DNA from 3 places in the Xenorhabdus aichiensis genome. Region 3 is predicted to be linked to each of the others. Evidence: predicted binding sites of a transcription regulator. Region 3 holds the regulator's gene; each other region holds the start of a gene.
The links. The regulator LexA, encoded in region 3, represses DNA repair genes until DNA is damaged. The targets are predictions, from matches to a motif close to TNCTGTATGTACATACAGNA.
Positions count from the first base shown of each region.

Region 1 (5,435 bases), on a different contig from region 3:
CAGAAAAACGGATTGGCTGGCAATTACAACTCGCGGCAGATAGGGGAATGGTGTTTGGCAACATCGAGCTTATTGTCCAAATAATCAGTGACAAGCTACAATCTCACCAACCTCAGCCTTCTCTCCTACATGGCGATTTATGGCCAACAAATTGTGCATCATTAAATAGCAACTCTGCCGCAGCATTTGATCCCGCCTGCTATTGGGGAGATCGTGAATGTGACCTTGCCATGCTGCCTCTTTGTCCAGAGCTACCCCTACAAATTTTTGATGGTTACCAAAGTATTTGGCCATTACCACAAAGTTTTATTGAGCGACAACCACTTTATCAACTTTACTACTTACTGAATCGCTGCAACCTTTTTGGAGGGGAAAACTTCATCATGGTGCAAAATATGATTGATAATATATTATCTGAATAGCAATTACCGCTATCTACTTAATCAATGAAAATAACAATCATTATTATTAACTCTGATCTAACACCATTGCCAAAAATCGGAGTTAATTATCTGTATATTAAACAAATTAACAATGACGATAAAACAAAATTCACGACACACTAAATACATTAACTATGCTTAATTAGTTTTCACCTGATAGATAAAATAAAAAAGAAAAATTTATTATATTAAGAAATAAATGCTTATTAGATAGAACAAAGGTAAAAAAACACTACTAATGCCGATTAAGCCACTGAATATTTTAATAAGCTGCGAAGAGAAGATAAATGCTTCCGCAGCTATTATTTTTATTTTTACATTACCAACCCAATAGTTTTGATAAAAAATAAGCAATCGCACCAATAATTATTGGTGATATATAAAGGATAAAAATTTGACTGAATAACGAATGAAGAGGAAATTTAATCTTGGCTTCCAACTGCTCCTTGGTTATTCCACTTTCCTTAGCATTTTCAAGGATCATTTGATCTTCGATATGTTCCTTGATGAATTTAAATTGGCGATACATTCTTAAGCCTGATGCACTCATTGCCAACCCGACGAACATAAGAAAATAGATCACAAGGAAACTAACATTTGTACCTGTAATCATCACCATACGATCAGGTATTGGTGAATGCTTCCAGAAAAAATCCAAAAATGATGTATTGAATTTGATCATCTCTGTCATCATTCTTAAAAAATCATTCAATACTGCATAAATTCCACTTCCTTTCACACCATGTTGCCATGCCAGATTGATCACTGAGACAAAAGTTGACAAAAAAGCGGGTACAAAAATAACCCAGCCCAAGATCCGTTTCGCAATAGCAACATATCCAGCTTGTTGGTACGTCATTAACATTCCTCATTAGCATAAATCATTTTATTTTTACTCAATGATAGCTGATAAGAGACTAACTTTAACCTCATTTGTAATGTATGACTCTCATTTTTCCTAGAAAACTATGCCTTTCTTTGTTATCTGTTCATAACGAGATTTAAAACATAGAGCTTGCTACAATTATAAATCTTTAATCGCTATCACCATCAAGGAGAGATATAAGATGTCATTTCATTTACCTATAGAAGCCGCCATTTTTGATATGGATGGCCTGCTTATTGATTCAGAGCCTTACTGGGAGCAAGGAGAAAAAACCGTATTTGGTGAATTGGGACTGGACTTATCTTTGGCGAATAAATTGCCTGATACACTGGGATTACGCATCGATAAGGTGGTTGAACTATGGTATCAGTTATCACCTTGGCAAGGCACCTCAAAAAAGGAAGTTGAACAGCGCATCATCAACCACGTTATCCGGTTAGTCAAAGAAAACCGTCCCCTGCTTCCCGGTGTCGAATACGCTTTAAACCTCTGTCATAAACATGGCCTTAAAGTCGGTCTGGCTTCTGCGTCCCCCCATAATATGCTCGAGCAAGTACTTGAATTGTTTAACTTGAGACATTACTTCAATGTTGTAGTTTCTGCTGCAAATTTACCATACAGTAAACCACATCCTGAAGTGTATCTGCAGGCAGCTAGCCAACTTGGGGTTAACCCTATTAATTGCCTTACACTGGAAGATTCATTCAACGGTATGGTAGCAGCCAAAGCAGCAAGAATGCGCTCTATTGTGATTCCTGCCTTCCACCATTTTGATGACCCCCGCTGGTCATTGGCTGATAATAAGTTAAATTCACTGGAAGAATTAACCATAGAAAACATTACTTGATAGTTGTTCTGCGCTGCCATTTTTTGATTTGTATTTTCCCTACACGGCAGCGCAAATATTCATCATAGTGTACTTCATCTTAGCTGCTCTAGGTAAAAACCAATTAAATCTTAGTGCCATATATTAATAAATAACAGATTTATCTTATTTACCCCCTATCATACTTGTGAAAAACCCTCTATACTGCCCCACTGTATGTATAAACAGCAATCAGCATAAATAATTAATATAAATCGTTATGACAGCAGAAGGGCATCTCCTCTTTTCAGTTGCCAGCCTCGTATTGGCTCACCAGCTAGAAATTACACCAGAAATAGCACAGGGAGACTGGCTTCATATGCTTCCTGGAGTGCTTCTGGCCTCATTGTTACCTGATATTGATCATCCCAGTTCAACGTTAGGTAGATTATTCCGTTTTATATCAATTCCTATTGCACGACTATGCGGGCATCGCGGATTTACTCACAGCTTACTGGCTCTGGTGGTAGGAATTATTCTCTTCCAGGCTGAAATACCGTCTGGTTGGCCCATTCCAACTGACTTTTTTCATGCAATGATTGTGGGTTATATCAGCCATCTGATTGCTGATATGCTTACACCCGCAGGTATTCCACTCTTATGGCCACTGAGAATACGTTTTTGTATCCCTATTCTTAGAGGAAAGGAACGCAAAAAAGCGGAGCGATTTATTGCTGTGCTGGTGGTCGTCATTGCCATTCTCCTTCCACATCACATTGATTTTTCGTTTATCCACCACTATTTTGATAAATTACAAATCGATAAGTTGCAAATTGACAAGTTGCAGAGCCTATATAAGTAGCGGATTAAATATATCCTTATCAGTTCGTGACCCCATTTCCTCAATGGGGTCATTCTCTAAAACATAAATAATTTTTGTTTCCTGCACTTTAATCACTATCTGTAACTCCGCAAGTTATATCGCCAATCAGCAAAAATCAGACGAAAATCAAATGTAATAACATAAGGCTATATAACCAATTGCACTAGATAGTAAGAAATCATTATATTTAATTCCATTTAATTATAAGTAAGACTTTTCTTATGCTGATACCATGTTTTCTTATCTATTAAATGGTATAACGTTCCGTTATAACCTAGCGCGATTAAATACCATACAAAAAAATCATATAGTTAGAAATTTTGGAGGCTAGGGATGAATTTACCACTCGTCATTAATGTGCTGATTTTTATAGCACTACTTATAGTATTAGCAAAAGCGAGCTCCAATAAGTGGAGCCTGTCCAAAAAAGTTGTTGTTGCCCTAGTCGTAGGTGTTATTTTTGGGCTGGCATTGAACGTCATTTATGGTGCACACAATGTCATCGTGAAAGAATCAATTAAATGGTTCAATATCGTCGGCAATGGCTACGTGCAGTTACTGCAAATGGTTATTATGCCATTAGTCTTCGCTTCTATTCTGAGTGCAGTCGCACGTTTACATAAAGCGTCTGCTTTAGGGAAAATCAGTTTCCTGACAATTGGAACCTTGTTGTTCACCACTGCAATTTCAGCTTTAATCGGCATCATTATCGCCAATGTGTTTGGTCTGACTGCTGCAGGATTAATTCAAGGCACACAAGAAACGGCGCGCCTGTCTGCTATTGAAACAAATTATATTGGCAAAGTTTCAGATCTGGGTGTGCCACAGCTTATCCTCTCTTTTATTCCTAAAAATCCATTTGCTGACCTTACTGGAGCAAGCCCTACCTCAATTATCGGTGTTGTGATTTTTGCCGCGTTTCTGGGTATCGCTGCATTACAAATGCTTAAAGATGACCATGAACGTGGTGAGCGAGCTCTTATTGCCATTGATACCCTGCAAGCATGGGCAATGAAACTCGTCAGGCTGGTTATGCGCCTAACACCATACGGCGTTATGGCTCTGATGACTAAAGTCGTTGCCAGCTCCAACATTCACGATATCGCACAACTGGGCAATTTTGTCGTTGCTTCCTATATTGCCCTTGGTTTGATGTTTGTCGTACATGGAGGGCTTTTGGCACTGACTGGCATCAACCCGATCAAATTCTTCAAGAAAGCCGGCCCGGCTCTGACGTTTGCATTTACCAGCCGTTCAAGTGCTGCCAGTATTCCGTTGAATGTTGAAACACAAACCCGTCGCCTTGGTGTACCAGAATCCATTGCCAGTTTTTCTGCCTCTTTTGGTGCGACTATCGGTCAAAATGGCTGTGCCGGTATTTATCCAGCCATGTTAGCAGTAATGGTTGCCCCAACCGTTGGTATTGACCCTTTCGATCCCCTGTGGATTGCGACTCTCGTCGGTATTGTGACAATCAGCTCTGCAGGTGTCGCTGGTGTTGGTGGAGGTGCAACATTCGCAGCACTGATTGTTTTACCTGCTATGGGGCTACCCGTGACTTTAGTCGCACTGCTGATTTCTGTTGAACCTATTATCGATATGGGCCGCACAGCATTAAACGTCAATGGTGCAATGACAGCTGGCACAATCACTAGTCAATTGATGGGTAAAACTAACAAAGAAATATTAGAGCAAGATGAAGAGATAGGATTAAGTCAGTCCTAATCTGCACCAGATAAAATCCCGTCCCCTTTGTATCTCAATAAGCAAAGGGGACATTTTTTTATGCTCAAAAGAGCGATAAAAAAGCCGGAATTCATGATGAATCCCGGCTTTATGTTTACTGAATATTTACTTCAGGCCATAACAGAGCAAGCGACTATGGCATTACTTTATATATTCACCACTGCGAAGGGCTTCAATACGCTTATCTAATGGGGGATGAGATAAGAATAATTCACTGAAGCTCTTAGACTTACCATTAATACAGAATGCCATCATACGGCCCTCTTCTTGAGGCTCATAGCTGGTTTTAAGACGTTGCAACGCAGCAATCATTTTTTCACGCCCAACCAGTTTCGCTGATCCTGCATCTGCGTGAAATTCACGGTAACGGGAGAACCACATGGTAATAATGCTTGCCAGAATACCGAATACAATCTCCAGCACCATTGAAAGCACCATATAAACAATTGGGTTACCGTTGCTGCTACTTTCATTCTCATTATTATTGCTGGATAGGAAACTTGAAGCCGCCTGTGCAATGATACGCGAGATAAAAATAACGAATGTGTTCACAATTCCTTGTAACAACGTCATCGTTACCATATCACCATTAGCGATATGGCTGATCTCATGAGCAATAACAGCTTCAGCTTCATCACGACTCATATTGTTCAGCAACCCAGTACTGACAGC
Region 1 is NZ_JAQRFO010000009.1:87,560-92,994, forward strand. It holds gene PSI22_RS06350 (fructosamine kinase family protein) at 1-422, shown strand, start outside; gene PSI22_RS06355 (YniB family protein) at 763-1,302, opposite strand; gene hxpB (hexitol phosphatase HxpB) at 1,511-2,176, shown strand; gene PSI22_RS06365 (metal-dependent hydrolase) at 2,415-2,996, shown strand; gene PSI22_RS06370 (L-cystine transporter) at 3,351-4,742, shown strand; gene htpX (protease HtpX) at 4,905-5,435, opposite strand, start outside.
Region 1: PSI22_RS06365 (metal-dependent hydrolase) is a predicted target of LexA. The motif match lies at 2,366-2,385, and genes of this name have one in related genera.

Region 2 (5,435 bases), on a different contig from region 3:
GTACGGGTTTGGAGAATTCCAGCACTAAAAGACGCCCGCCCGGTTTAAGTACTCGGCACATAGAACGCAAGGCTTTTTCTTTATCCGTCACATTGCGCAAGCCAAAAGAGATGGTAATACAGTCAAAGTGATTGTCTGGAAAAGGCAATTCTTCAGCATTAGCCTGAACATAATTAACATTGCCCACGATACCGATATCACGTAGTTTCTCACGCCCGACTTTCAACATCGATTCGTTGATATCTGCCAATACGACTTCACCTTTTTCTCCCACGATACGGGAAAACTTCGCCGTCAGATCCCCCGTTCCTCCCGCAAGATCCAACACTTTATGACCACGGCGAATTCCACTTGCATCGATGGTGAAACGTTTCCAGATGCGATGAATGCCAAATGACATCAAATCATTCATCAAGTCGTATTTTGAAGCGACAGAGTGAAATACCTCGGCCACCATATTTTGTTTTTCATCTTTTTCTACGGTGCGGAAACCAAAATCTGTAGTTTTTTTCGATTGATCAGCCATGTTATTTGCCCGCTTTTTATTCAAAAAAATTTATAGCAAGTGTACCAGCCTTTCTGACAAAACCCTATCCACACTTCACTCATTAACCTGCAATGATTGGAAAGATTTATCAATAAGCTGTGAATCAATAGGGCGCTTAACATCAATACCTAAATCACGGAATCCTTCAGCCTGGCTAATCAGGTTTCCCCGCCCTTCAGCCAGTTTTTTCATTGCCAAATGGTAACTCTCCTGTGCTTTATTGAGGCTGTGTCCCAACCCTTGCATATCATCCACAAACAACCGCATTTTGTCATACATTCTGGTTGCTTTGTCCGCAATAAGGCGTGCATTCTGGCTCTGATATTCATAGCGCCAAAGATTATTAATGGTACGCACTGCAACCAGAAGTGTTGATGGACTAACCAGCATAATATTATGTTTCAATGCTTCATCCAGTAATTCAGGTGCTTGATTGAGAGCCACCAGATAAGCCGGTTCTACGGGGATAAACATCAAAACATAATCCAGCGACCGTAAGCCGGGCAATTGTTGATAATCTTTCCGGCTTAGTCCCCGAATATGTCCTTTGATTGAGTTTATATGCTCCTGTAACGCCTGTGCCTGCTGCGTGTCATCATCGCTGTTAAAGTAACGTTCATAGGCGATCAGTGACATTTTGGCATCAATAATGACATCTTTTTCCTGTGGCAAATGCACGATGACATCAGGCTGAAAGCGCTCACCGTTTTCTGTTTTAATGTTGACCTGTGTATGAAATTCATACCCTTCACGTAAACCAGAAGATTCCAAAACGCGAGCCAACACCATTTCGCCCCAATCACCCTGCATTTTATTATCCCCTTTCAGGGCTTTCGTCAGGTTGATCGCCTCTTTTGCCATTTGTGCATTAAGTTGCTGGAGATTGCGGATTTCATGGGTCAGAGTATGGCGTTCGCGAGCTTCCTGTCCGAAACTGTCCTGTACTTGACTGCGGAACCCGTCAAGCTGCTCGCGAAAAGGCATCAAGAGGTCATTAAGGCTTTGGCGGCTGTATTCATCGGTACGGCGCCGATTCTGCTCAAAAATACGATTGGCGAGATTTTCAAATTGGGTATTGAGGCGTTGTTCACTATTGATCAATAGACGCTGTTTTTCTTCTGCGGCCAGCCTGCTCTCTTCAAGCCGTGTGCTTAATTCACGTAATTCAACTTCCTGTACGCTGTTGATTTCGCGCTGCGCCAGCAGTTCTTGATTTAATTGCTCACACTCAGTACGCCAATAGCGGGACTGTTCTAACTTTTCATGGCTGATAGCAAGCTGACTATGCAGTTCACGCAGTTCCAACTCTTTCTGTTGAATTCGCTGGTGAACAGAAAGCCAGACGAAAATCCCTCCGCCCAGCAATCCACTTAAACTGCCAATCAACATGTATAACCACTGGATATCCACCTATACGCCTCCCGCTTACTTCACCCCGGTTAACTTCACCTTAATGTAAGTTAAATAGATGCTGTATAGATGTCCAGATTCTTTAATGAGTTTCTTTCAGTTTGCAAAGCGGCTCGCAGTTAGCCCATCCATTCTGCCAGCCAGCGTAAACCAAACGCTCCCGGGGCCAAAATACCGAAGGCCCAAATCAGCGCAGAGGCAAAATTGGCGAGCTGGAAATGACGTTTCGGCATGGCGCAAATACCCGCCACCAGCGGTATAACTGCTCTAAATGGACCAAAAAATCGCCCAATGAAAACACCCCAAACTCCCCAGCGTTCAAAAAATCGATGGCCGCGAACTAATGTTTGCGGATGACGTGACAGTGGCCATATTTTGCCGACATTATCCTTGTAGTGGACACCAAACAAATAGGAAACCCAATCGCCAAAAAAGGCTCCCGCGGCCGCCGCTATCCATATCGGCCAGAAATTTAACCCGCTTTCACCAATCAACGCGCCCAATCCTAATAAAATGATCGTCGCAGGCAACAACAGGGAGATAAATGCCAGAGATTCACCAAAAGCAAGTAGGAAAATAATGGGGATTGCCCAATCTTCATGGGCTTTTACGAAGTCTGTGACCAGTTCGATAATTTCATGCAAGCTCAAATTAGCCGTTCCTGTATTAATTCATCAGATGTACCAAGTTAGCACCTGATATATAAACCAATGCTAACGCAGTATTTTTATTCAAGAAAATAACTTTGTAACTTTTCACGTGCTGTCATATCCAGCCCGATATCTTTTTCCAGCCAGATATCCACACTGCCATAATGCTGGTTAATACTATTTAAGGCCGTCAGTAAAAACTCTTCCCGCACTGAATAAACATAAGCAAATTTTTCAATCACACGGTCACTCATGACTTTTGCATGTTCATTCAAGAGATATTCCCGATACGGTGCCAGCGTAACGTTGGTGACTAAATAGTCTTCCATTACCGTATCCAAATCTGCTCCCAGAGCAAACAGCACCAGCGCAGATCCAACGCCAGTTCTGTCTTTACCCACTGCACAATGCTGTACAATTCCGCCGTTCTCTGGTTGCATCAATAGATTGGCCAGCTTTTTGTAAGCAGGATTGTTGATTGGCAATAATTCGTATAAACGCAGCATGAATGCTTGTGCATCAAACTGTTCCAGAAGTTCCTGACCCAATTTTTCCAGATTGGCATCAACTTCCTTAGAGAGTGGATTGGCCGGAGCATGGTGATAATTCGCCCCACGCCACACTCGATCTGGCTTATCCTCAATTTCGCTGCTATCACGATAATCAATGATCTGGAAAAGGTTTTGGCCAACCAGAAAAGCTTGATCGTTTTCGGTCAACCTGTCCAGAGAGCCTGAGCGAAATAACAGCCCTGATTTGATTTTCGCGCCATTATGTAGCGTTTTATTACCTAAATCACGGAAGTTAATGCCGCCATGTAAGGGGAGCAATGAAGGATGGGATAGCAATGTTGTGGTCATAGTTACTCTTGTTATGATTTAAATAGATCGTTATTGATAAAAAGCGTTATGACATTATCAGATTTTAGAACGAAAGAAAGATAGGTAAGCAGAAAGATCGGGCCAGCATGTTCTGGCCCTTAATGAAAGCGATTACAACAAACGGCGAGCCGCGTCGACCACGATTCCCAAAGCGCTGCTTTCAGTTTTTTTCAACAGTTCAACATCTGGAATTTCCTGTTGCGTCCGGTTGACGATCACCCCTGCCACCATACCGGCACGCAGTCCCTGACTTGCACACATCGTCAACAGAGTGGCTGATTCCATTTCATAATTCATCACCCCCATTTGCTGCCACTCTTGCATGGAGCCTTGGAAACGGCGGACGACACGGCCAGAGTAAGTATCGTAACGCTCCTGTCCGGGGTAGAAAGTATCGGAAGAAGCCGTTATACCAACGTGGGTGGCCGATCCTGATGCTTTTGCCGCTTCATACAGTGCGTTGGTACATTCGAAATCAGCTACCGCCGGGAATTCCATTGGCGCGAAGTGCAGGCTGGCCCCATCCAGACGAACTGCCGCTGTCGTGACCAATACATCACCCACATTAATGTGCGGCTGGATCGCACCGGTTGTCCCGATCCGCAGGAAAGTACTCACCCCCAATTGCGCCAATTCTTCTACAGCAATTGACGTTGAAGGGCCACCGATACCCGTAGAGCAGACAACCACGGGCTTTCCGTCAATTTCTGCGCGCCATGTCGTAAATTCACGATGGGAAGCTAGATGAACGGGGTTATCCATCAATTTTGCAATTTTTTCAACACGGTTGGGATCGCCTGGAACAATAGCCAAAGTCGCTCCTTGCAGGTCGCTTTTGGTGATACCTAAATGAAATACATCAGACATATCGAGCTCCTCAACGGAAATAATTCAAAAAAACAGGGATGCCTAAATTTAGTGCCTAATCTGACACTTTTTAGTGATAAAAATCATCTTTAATTGGAAAAAATAAAGAAACACATACATAATTTTGTGATAAAAATCACATTCATAACCCAAAACAACGGACTGAGTATAAGATTCAGACAAGGCCAATACTTATCGCTCCGTCACAGAGTCAGCAAGCATCAGACGGCAAAAACCTCGGTATAACCCGCCATATTTTTGTTCTCATCCCACAGAAGTGGGATGGATCTGCAATATTATGCTAATGTAATAATTATATCTTTCATCTATCTTTATTTAATAACATTACCACTGTTTTATTCCTGTTAACGTACCTAAATAAGTGTTTTATGTGGTTAAGCCAATAAAGCATCAATAAGAGGGGGAGTTACGATGGGCTTTTTTGATCAAATCACCAATATGCTGAGTGGGGGTAAAAACCAACAACTCCAGCATATGATGGACTGGGTTGAAGGTCAGGGAGGAATAAGCGGATTAATAGAAAAGTTTTCCCAGCAGGGACTGGGTGGCACAATCCATTCGTGGATCGGCTCAGGAGAAAATGCCCCGATTCATGCTGACCAAATCTCTTCTGTTTTTGGCTCTTCCACGATCCAGCAATTGGCAGAGAAAATGGGTATCGATCCCAATGAAGCGTCATCATTAATCTCACAGCATTTGCCCAATTTGATCGATAAAGTCACGCCAAACGGTGAAATTCCAGAAAATCTGGATTTAAAATCTGCGGGTATGAATTTATTGAAAGCTAAATTACTGGGGAAATAATTCTTTCGCCCGCCACATTTTATCTGCTGTAGCGGGCGTTTTTTCAGCTTAGTTATTTACGGAAGCACGCAGGCGTTTCGCCGCTTCGACCATGTTCGCCAGTGCCTGGCGGGTTTCAGTCCAGCCACGGGTTTTCAGGCCGCAATCCGGGTTAACCCACAGACGTTCCACTGGGATACGGTCAGCCGCTTTACGCAGCAACGCTTCAATCCATTCGACACTTGGCACGTTAGGTGAGTGAATATCATACACACC
Region 2 is NZ_JAQRFO010000029.1:16,367-21,801, forward strand. It holds gene ubiE (bifunctional demethylmenaquinone methyltransferase/2-methoxy-6-polyprenyl-1,4-benzoquinol methylase UbiE) at 1-526, opposite strand, end outside; gene rmuC (DNA recombination protein RmuC) at 602-1,957, opposite strand; gene PSI22_RS13515 (DedA family protein) at 2,077-2,607, opposite strand; gene PSI22_RS13520 (tyrosine-protein phosphatase) at 2,685-3,467, opposite strand; gene udp (uridine phosphorylase) at 3,600-4,355, opposite strand; gene PSI22_RS13530 (YidB family protein) at 4,788-5,180, shown strand; gene metE (5-methyltetrahydropteroyltriglutamate--homocysteine S-methyltransferase) at 5,229-5,435, opposite strand, start outside.
Region 2: rmuC (DNA recombination protein RmuC) is a predicted target of LexA. The motif match lies at 2,017-2,036, and genes of this name have one in related genera.

Region 3 (5,435 bases):
AAGGCGTAAGATTGAAGCACTGTTCATTGCATTAGACGCGATAATTTCAGAAGGGAATAATGTTTCAATCCTGACAATTAATCGTAGGTATGATTTTATTAGATTTAGCCGCACAGCGATTAAATGTTATTAAAAAAAGTACAATCTATAAGATATTACCAGAGGTTCGCATAGTTATATGGTTTTATATACGTAAATATGAAACCACTAAATCTCACTTAAAACAACTAATAACGAAAAGAAAATATCAACAATGCAATTAATCACACGCAAAATACTGTATATGAAAACAGTATTGATATTGATTAATCTTGTGCTTTAACATTAGCATCTTTAATACACAGGGAAGATTATTTGTTACCATAAAGAAAAAATAAATCTTTCACAAATAACATCCAAAAATAGAAATTACCGTTTATGACTGTTTTAAAAAAAGATAGTTATTGAACTTAATAGAATATCATGAGAATAAACAAGGGAACTCAATGGACGTATCTAAATATCCTGAAAAATGGCAAGAGCGCTTTAAATTTTTTGAACAATATAGTAGCCCTGCGTCGAAAGAATTTAAGGTAGGTATAAAAAACATACCGCAAAAAAAACGAATTCTGATAAATATAAATTGGCTTGCCTTTATCTTTGGCATTTTTTATTTCTTAGCTATAGGATTATGGAAAAAAGGTTTGAGCTTATTCATTTTTTCCATTTTATTAGCTATAGGCGTTACATCAATATCTGAAACCCTAATATATGGAACAATGCCGCTAACATATATTATGTGGGGTTTTACAGCGAACTATGCCTATTATTTAAAAGAAATAAAAGGCGATGATGGCTGGAATCCCTTTAAAGACATCTTCACTAAATAACAATTGCGTTAATTCCCCTTACAAAATAGCGGCTTTTAAAAGAAGCTGCTATTACCACCATACATGCTTTTTTCTACCGCCAAAGAATTAAAATTTTGTTTTCAGCATATTCTATCGTTCTTATCTACCGATTAATTTTTATTTTTATCCTGAATAGCCATTCTCCAGTAAACAAAGTATTGCGTAACAGCAGAATAGTTAGTCACCTTTTCACTGACGCGTTTAACCATCAGCGCCGTAGCCGTCTGCCTGGATTCCACTTCCAGACTGAAAAACATGATAATATTACAACTATTGGCATCATGCTGGGTGTGAAAGGTGTAATGAAAACTATCAATCCAAAAAAATTACTGACACAGGCTAAGACAATCTGCCTATCACGAGGAGTGCGTTTAACACCTCAACGCCTTGAAATTCTGCGTTTAATCTCAACGCAGCCAGGCGCAATCAGCGCCTATGATTTATTGGATCTGCTACGTGAAGTCGAGCCACAGGCAAAACCGCCAACGGTCTATCGTGGGCTGGAATTTTTGCTTGAACAAGGTTTTGTCCACAAAATAGAATCCACAAATAGTTATGTGATTTGCCATCATTTTGAGGAACCCAGCCATACGTCAGCCATGTTTATCTGTGAGAATTGTGGTTCCGTTACCGAGCGGGATGCCAAGGATATTGAATCCGCTATTCAGCAGTTAGCTCAAGGCGTAGGGTTTCATTTACGACACAGCGTGATTGAAGTCCACGGTTTGTGTTCCCCTTGCCATGAAATCGATTCCTGTACAGAACGCGATACATGTCAGCATAATCACAAGACTGAAGAGAATAAAAAGAAATAAGGCAAAATAGCCTTAAGTTTGATTGAGGCGGTCATGGCCGATAAACACATTTATTTTCAAACTCCCGTAAAACTTTTATTGAACGGGTACTACGAAAAATGACCGCCCCAGAATGGCAAAGTGCAATTATCCGCTTTTACAATCAGATCCAATCCCCGTTACGAATAATACCAACTGCCAATCCTTCAATGGTAAAACTCTGCTCACTTAAATCCACAACGATAGGCTCGAATTCCGGATTTTCAGCAATCAGTTCAATTCTGTTTCCTATTTGTCTAAAACGTTTTACTGTTACTTCATCTTCAATTCGCGCCACGATGATTTGGCCGTTATGAACATCCTGTGTTTTATGAACAGCAAGTAAATCCCCATCCATAATACCGATGTCTTTCATGGACATCCCGCTGACACGCAACAGGAAATTAGCATTTGGTTTGAATAATGCAGGATCAACTTTGTAATGACTCTCGATATGTTCCTGAGCCAGCAATGGTTCGCCAGCAGCAACACGACCAATCAGCGGTAATCCCGCCGACCCTTCTTCTTCAAGAAGCAAACGGAGACCTCTGGATGCACCAGAGATAATCTCTATCACCCCTTTGCGCGCCAATGCTTTTAAATGCTCTTCTGCCGCGTTAGGTGAACGAAAACCAAGACGCGCTGCGATTTCAGCACGTGTTGGTGGCATACCCGTTTGCGAAATATGGTCACGCACCAAGTCATAAACTTGCTGCTGTCTGGCAGTTAATGCTTTCATTTCGCCCCCTGTTTGTTTATACAGTCAAACTGTGAGTATATACAGGTAAAATCGAATTGGGAACCTGCCAGCCCGTAAAAGCCGCTAAAGAATGTGTATTGACGAAAACCATGTCATATCAGTGCATAAAATACGACCAAAGGATCATTCCCCAGATAAACAACGCCAGAATCATTGTCAGAAATACCGCAGCTGATCCCATGTCTTTCGCCCTGCCCGATAATTCATGGTATTCACTGCCAATGCGATCAACTACAGCCTCAATGGCGCTATTGAGGATTTCCACAATGACCACCAGCATGACTGAACCGATGAGCAAAAGCCTCTCGGACGTGCCAAAATCAAGGGAAAATGCAATGATGATCGCTAATATGGCTACAATGACTTCCTGCCGAAATGCCGCTTCATTTTGCCACGTAGCCCTAATACCTTTCGCCGAGTATCCTGCCGCTTTAATGATACGAATCAAACCTGTTGATTGATTTGCCATAAAAAATTTTCTTCAATTAGCATAATATTTGTAAGGTCATATAACTTTTAGCTCCTATTATTGTCTTATTTCCACAGATCTCAAAATCTGTTTCTGGTATGCTTGCGACGCGTTGCTAACAAGAGGCTTAAAGTTGTTATGTCAAGTTGGCGTAAAATATATTATAAGTTGTTGAATTTTCCATTAAAATTCTTAGTAAAAAGTAAACTTATCCCCACGGATCCCATTGCAGAACTGAGCCTTGATACGACACGGCCTATTTTGTATGTGCTGCCGTATCACTCAAAAACAGACTTATTGACCCTGCGTCAACAATGCTTGGCGCAAGATCTGCCGGATCCGTTGAATCCTTTGGAAATAGGTGACACCCTGCTTCCAAGCTATGTCTTTATTGATGATGGCCCACGTGTGTTCCGTTGCTATGCACCTAAACATGAATCCGTGAAGATTTTTCATTCTTATCTGGATCTGCATCGCAATAATCCCGATTTGGATATTCAGATGGTGCCTGTTTCTGTGATGTTCGGCCGCTCCCCTGGACGCGAAGGGCAAGAAGGAAATACAGCGCCACAGCTGCGTTTACTAAACGGTGTGCAAAAGTTTTTTGCGATTCTGTGGCTTGGACGGGATAGTTTTGTGCGTTTTTCCACACCCGTTTCATTACTCAGCATGGCCAATGATCATGGCACGGATGATATCATTGCCAATAAACTTGCCCGCGTTGCACGGATACACTATTCCCGTCAGCGTTTGGCTGCGGTAGGGCCACGTTTGCCCGCCAGACAGGATCTGTTCAACAAGCTGCTGACATCCAAAGCCATTGAGAAAGCCATTGCCGATGAGACGCGCAGTAAAAAAATCTCACCCGAAAAGGCGAAGCAAAACGCTATCAATATGTTGGAGGAGATTGCAGCAGATTTCTCTTCTGAAACCGTACGTTTGACCGACCGTGTCTTGAGCTGGACGTGGAACCGTTTGTATCAGGGCATTAATGTCCATAACGCCGAGCGGGTTCGCCAACTGGCACAGGATGGTCATGAACTGGTTTATGTCCCATGCCATCGCAGCCATATGGATTATCTCCTGCTCTCATATGTGCTTTATCACCAAGGGCTGGTTCCACCACACATTGCTGCCGGCATCAATCTTAATTTCTGGCCGGCAGGCCCGATATTCCGCCGCCTTGGTGCATTCTTTATCCGCCGGACTTTTAAAGGAAACAAGCTCTATTCGACGATATTCCGTGAATATCTGGGTGAGTTATTTTCCCGTGGTTATTCTGTTGAGTACTTCGTCGAAGGTGGGCGTTCCCGTACCGGCCGTCTGCTCGATCCGAAAACCGGCACCCTTTCGATGACATTACAGGCGATGCTGCGTGGAGATTCCCGTCCAATCACCATCGTGCCAATCTATGTCGGTTATGAGCATGTAATGGAAGTCGCAACTTACGCTAAAGAGTTACGCGGTGCAACCAAGGAAAAAGAAGGTTTTTTTCAGATGGTTAGTGGGCTGCGTAAGCTGCGTAATCTGGGACAAGGCTATGTAAACTTTGGCGAGCCCATTCCTCTGACACAATACCTTAACCATCATGTTCCCGACTGGCGTGATTCCATCGATCCGATAGACGCCCAGCGCCCGACATGGCTGACACCTACTGTCAGCAAACTGGCTGGCAATATTATGGTCAACATCAATAATGCCGCAGCAGCAAATGCCATCAATTTATGCACTACAGCCTTGTTGTCATCACGTCAGCGAGCACTTACTCGCGAGCAACTGATTGAGCAATTGAACTGCTATCTGCAATTACTGTGCAATGTTCCTTACGCTGACGATGTTACTGTACCGAACAAAACAGCTGAAGAATTGCTGGATCACGCCTTGCTGATGAATAAGTTTGAAGTCGAAAAAGACAGCCTTGGGGATATCATTATCCTGCCTCGTGAAAGCGCGGTATTGATGACTTATTATCGCAACAATATCCAGCACTTGCTGATCCTGCCATCTTTGATTACCAGTATTGTGATGCATCATCGCCGCATTAGCCGCAGTGAACTACTTAGGCAGGTAGAACTGGTTTACCCGCTGCTCAAACAAGAACTTTTCATGCGTTACAGTAAGGAAGCTCTACCTGAAGTGGTCAACACTCTGATTGATGAGTTGGTGCGTCAATGCCTTATCTGCAACAAAGAAAAGGATATGCTCGTTCTGAACCCTGAGCGCATTCGTCCACTGCAATTGCTGGCAGCAGGTATCCGTGAAACTCTGCAACGCTATGCTATTACGCTTTCTTTATTGAATGCCACTCCTGAAATCAGCCGTGGCGTGCTGGAAAAAGAGAGCCGGATGCTGGCACAGCGTCTGTCGGTACTGCATGGAATCAATGCCCCAGAGTTCTTTGACAAGGCGGTGTTTGCCAGCTCAGTCAATACGCTGCGCGAGGAAGGTTATATTCATGATAATAGTGATATAAGCACGACCAG
Region 3 is NZ_JAQRFO010000051.1:11,216-16,650, forward strand. It holds gene PSI22_RS17620 (DUF2628 domain-containing protein) at 486-869, shown strand; gene zur (zinc uptake transcriptional repressor Zur) at 1,193-1,705, shown strand; gene lexA (transcriptional repressor LexA) at 1,848-2,462, opposite strand; gene PSI22_RS17635 (diacylglycerol kinase) at 2,581-2,952, opposite strand; gene plsB (glycerol-3-phosphate 1-O-acyltransferase PlsB) at 3,091-5,435, shown strand, end outside.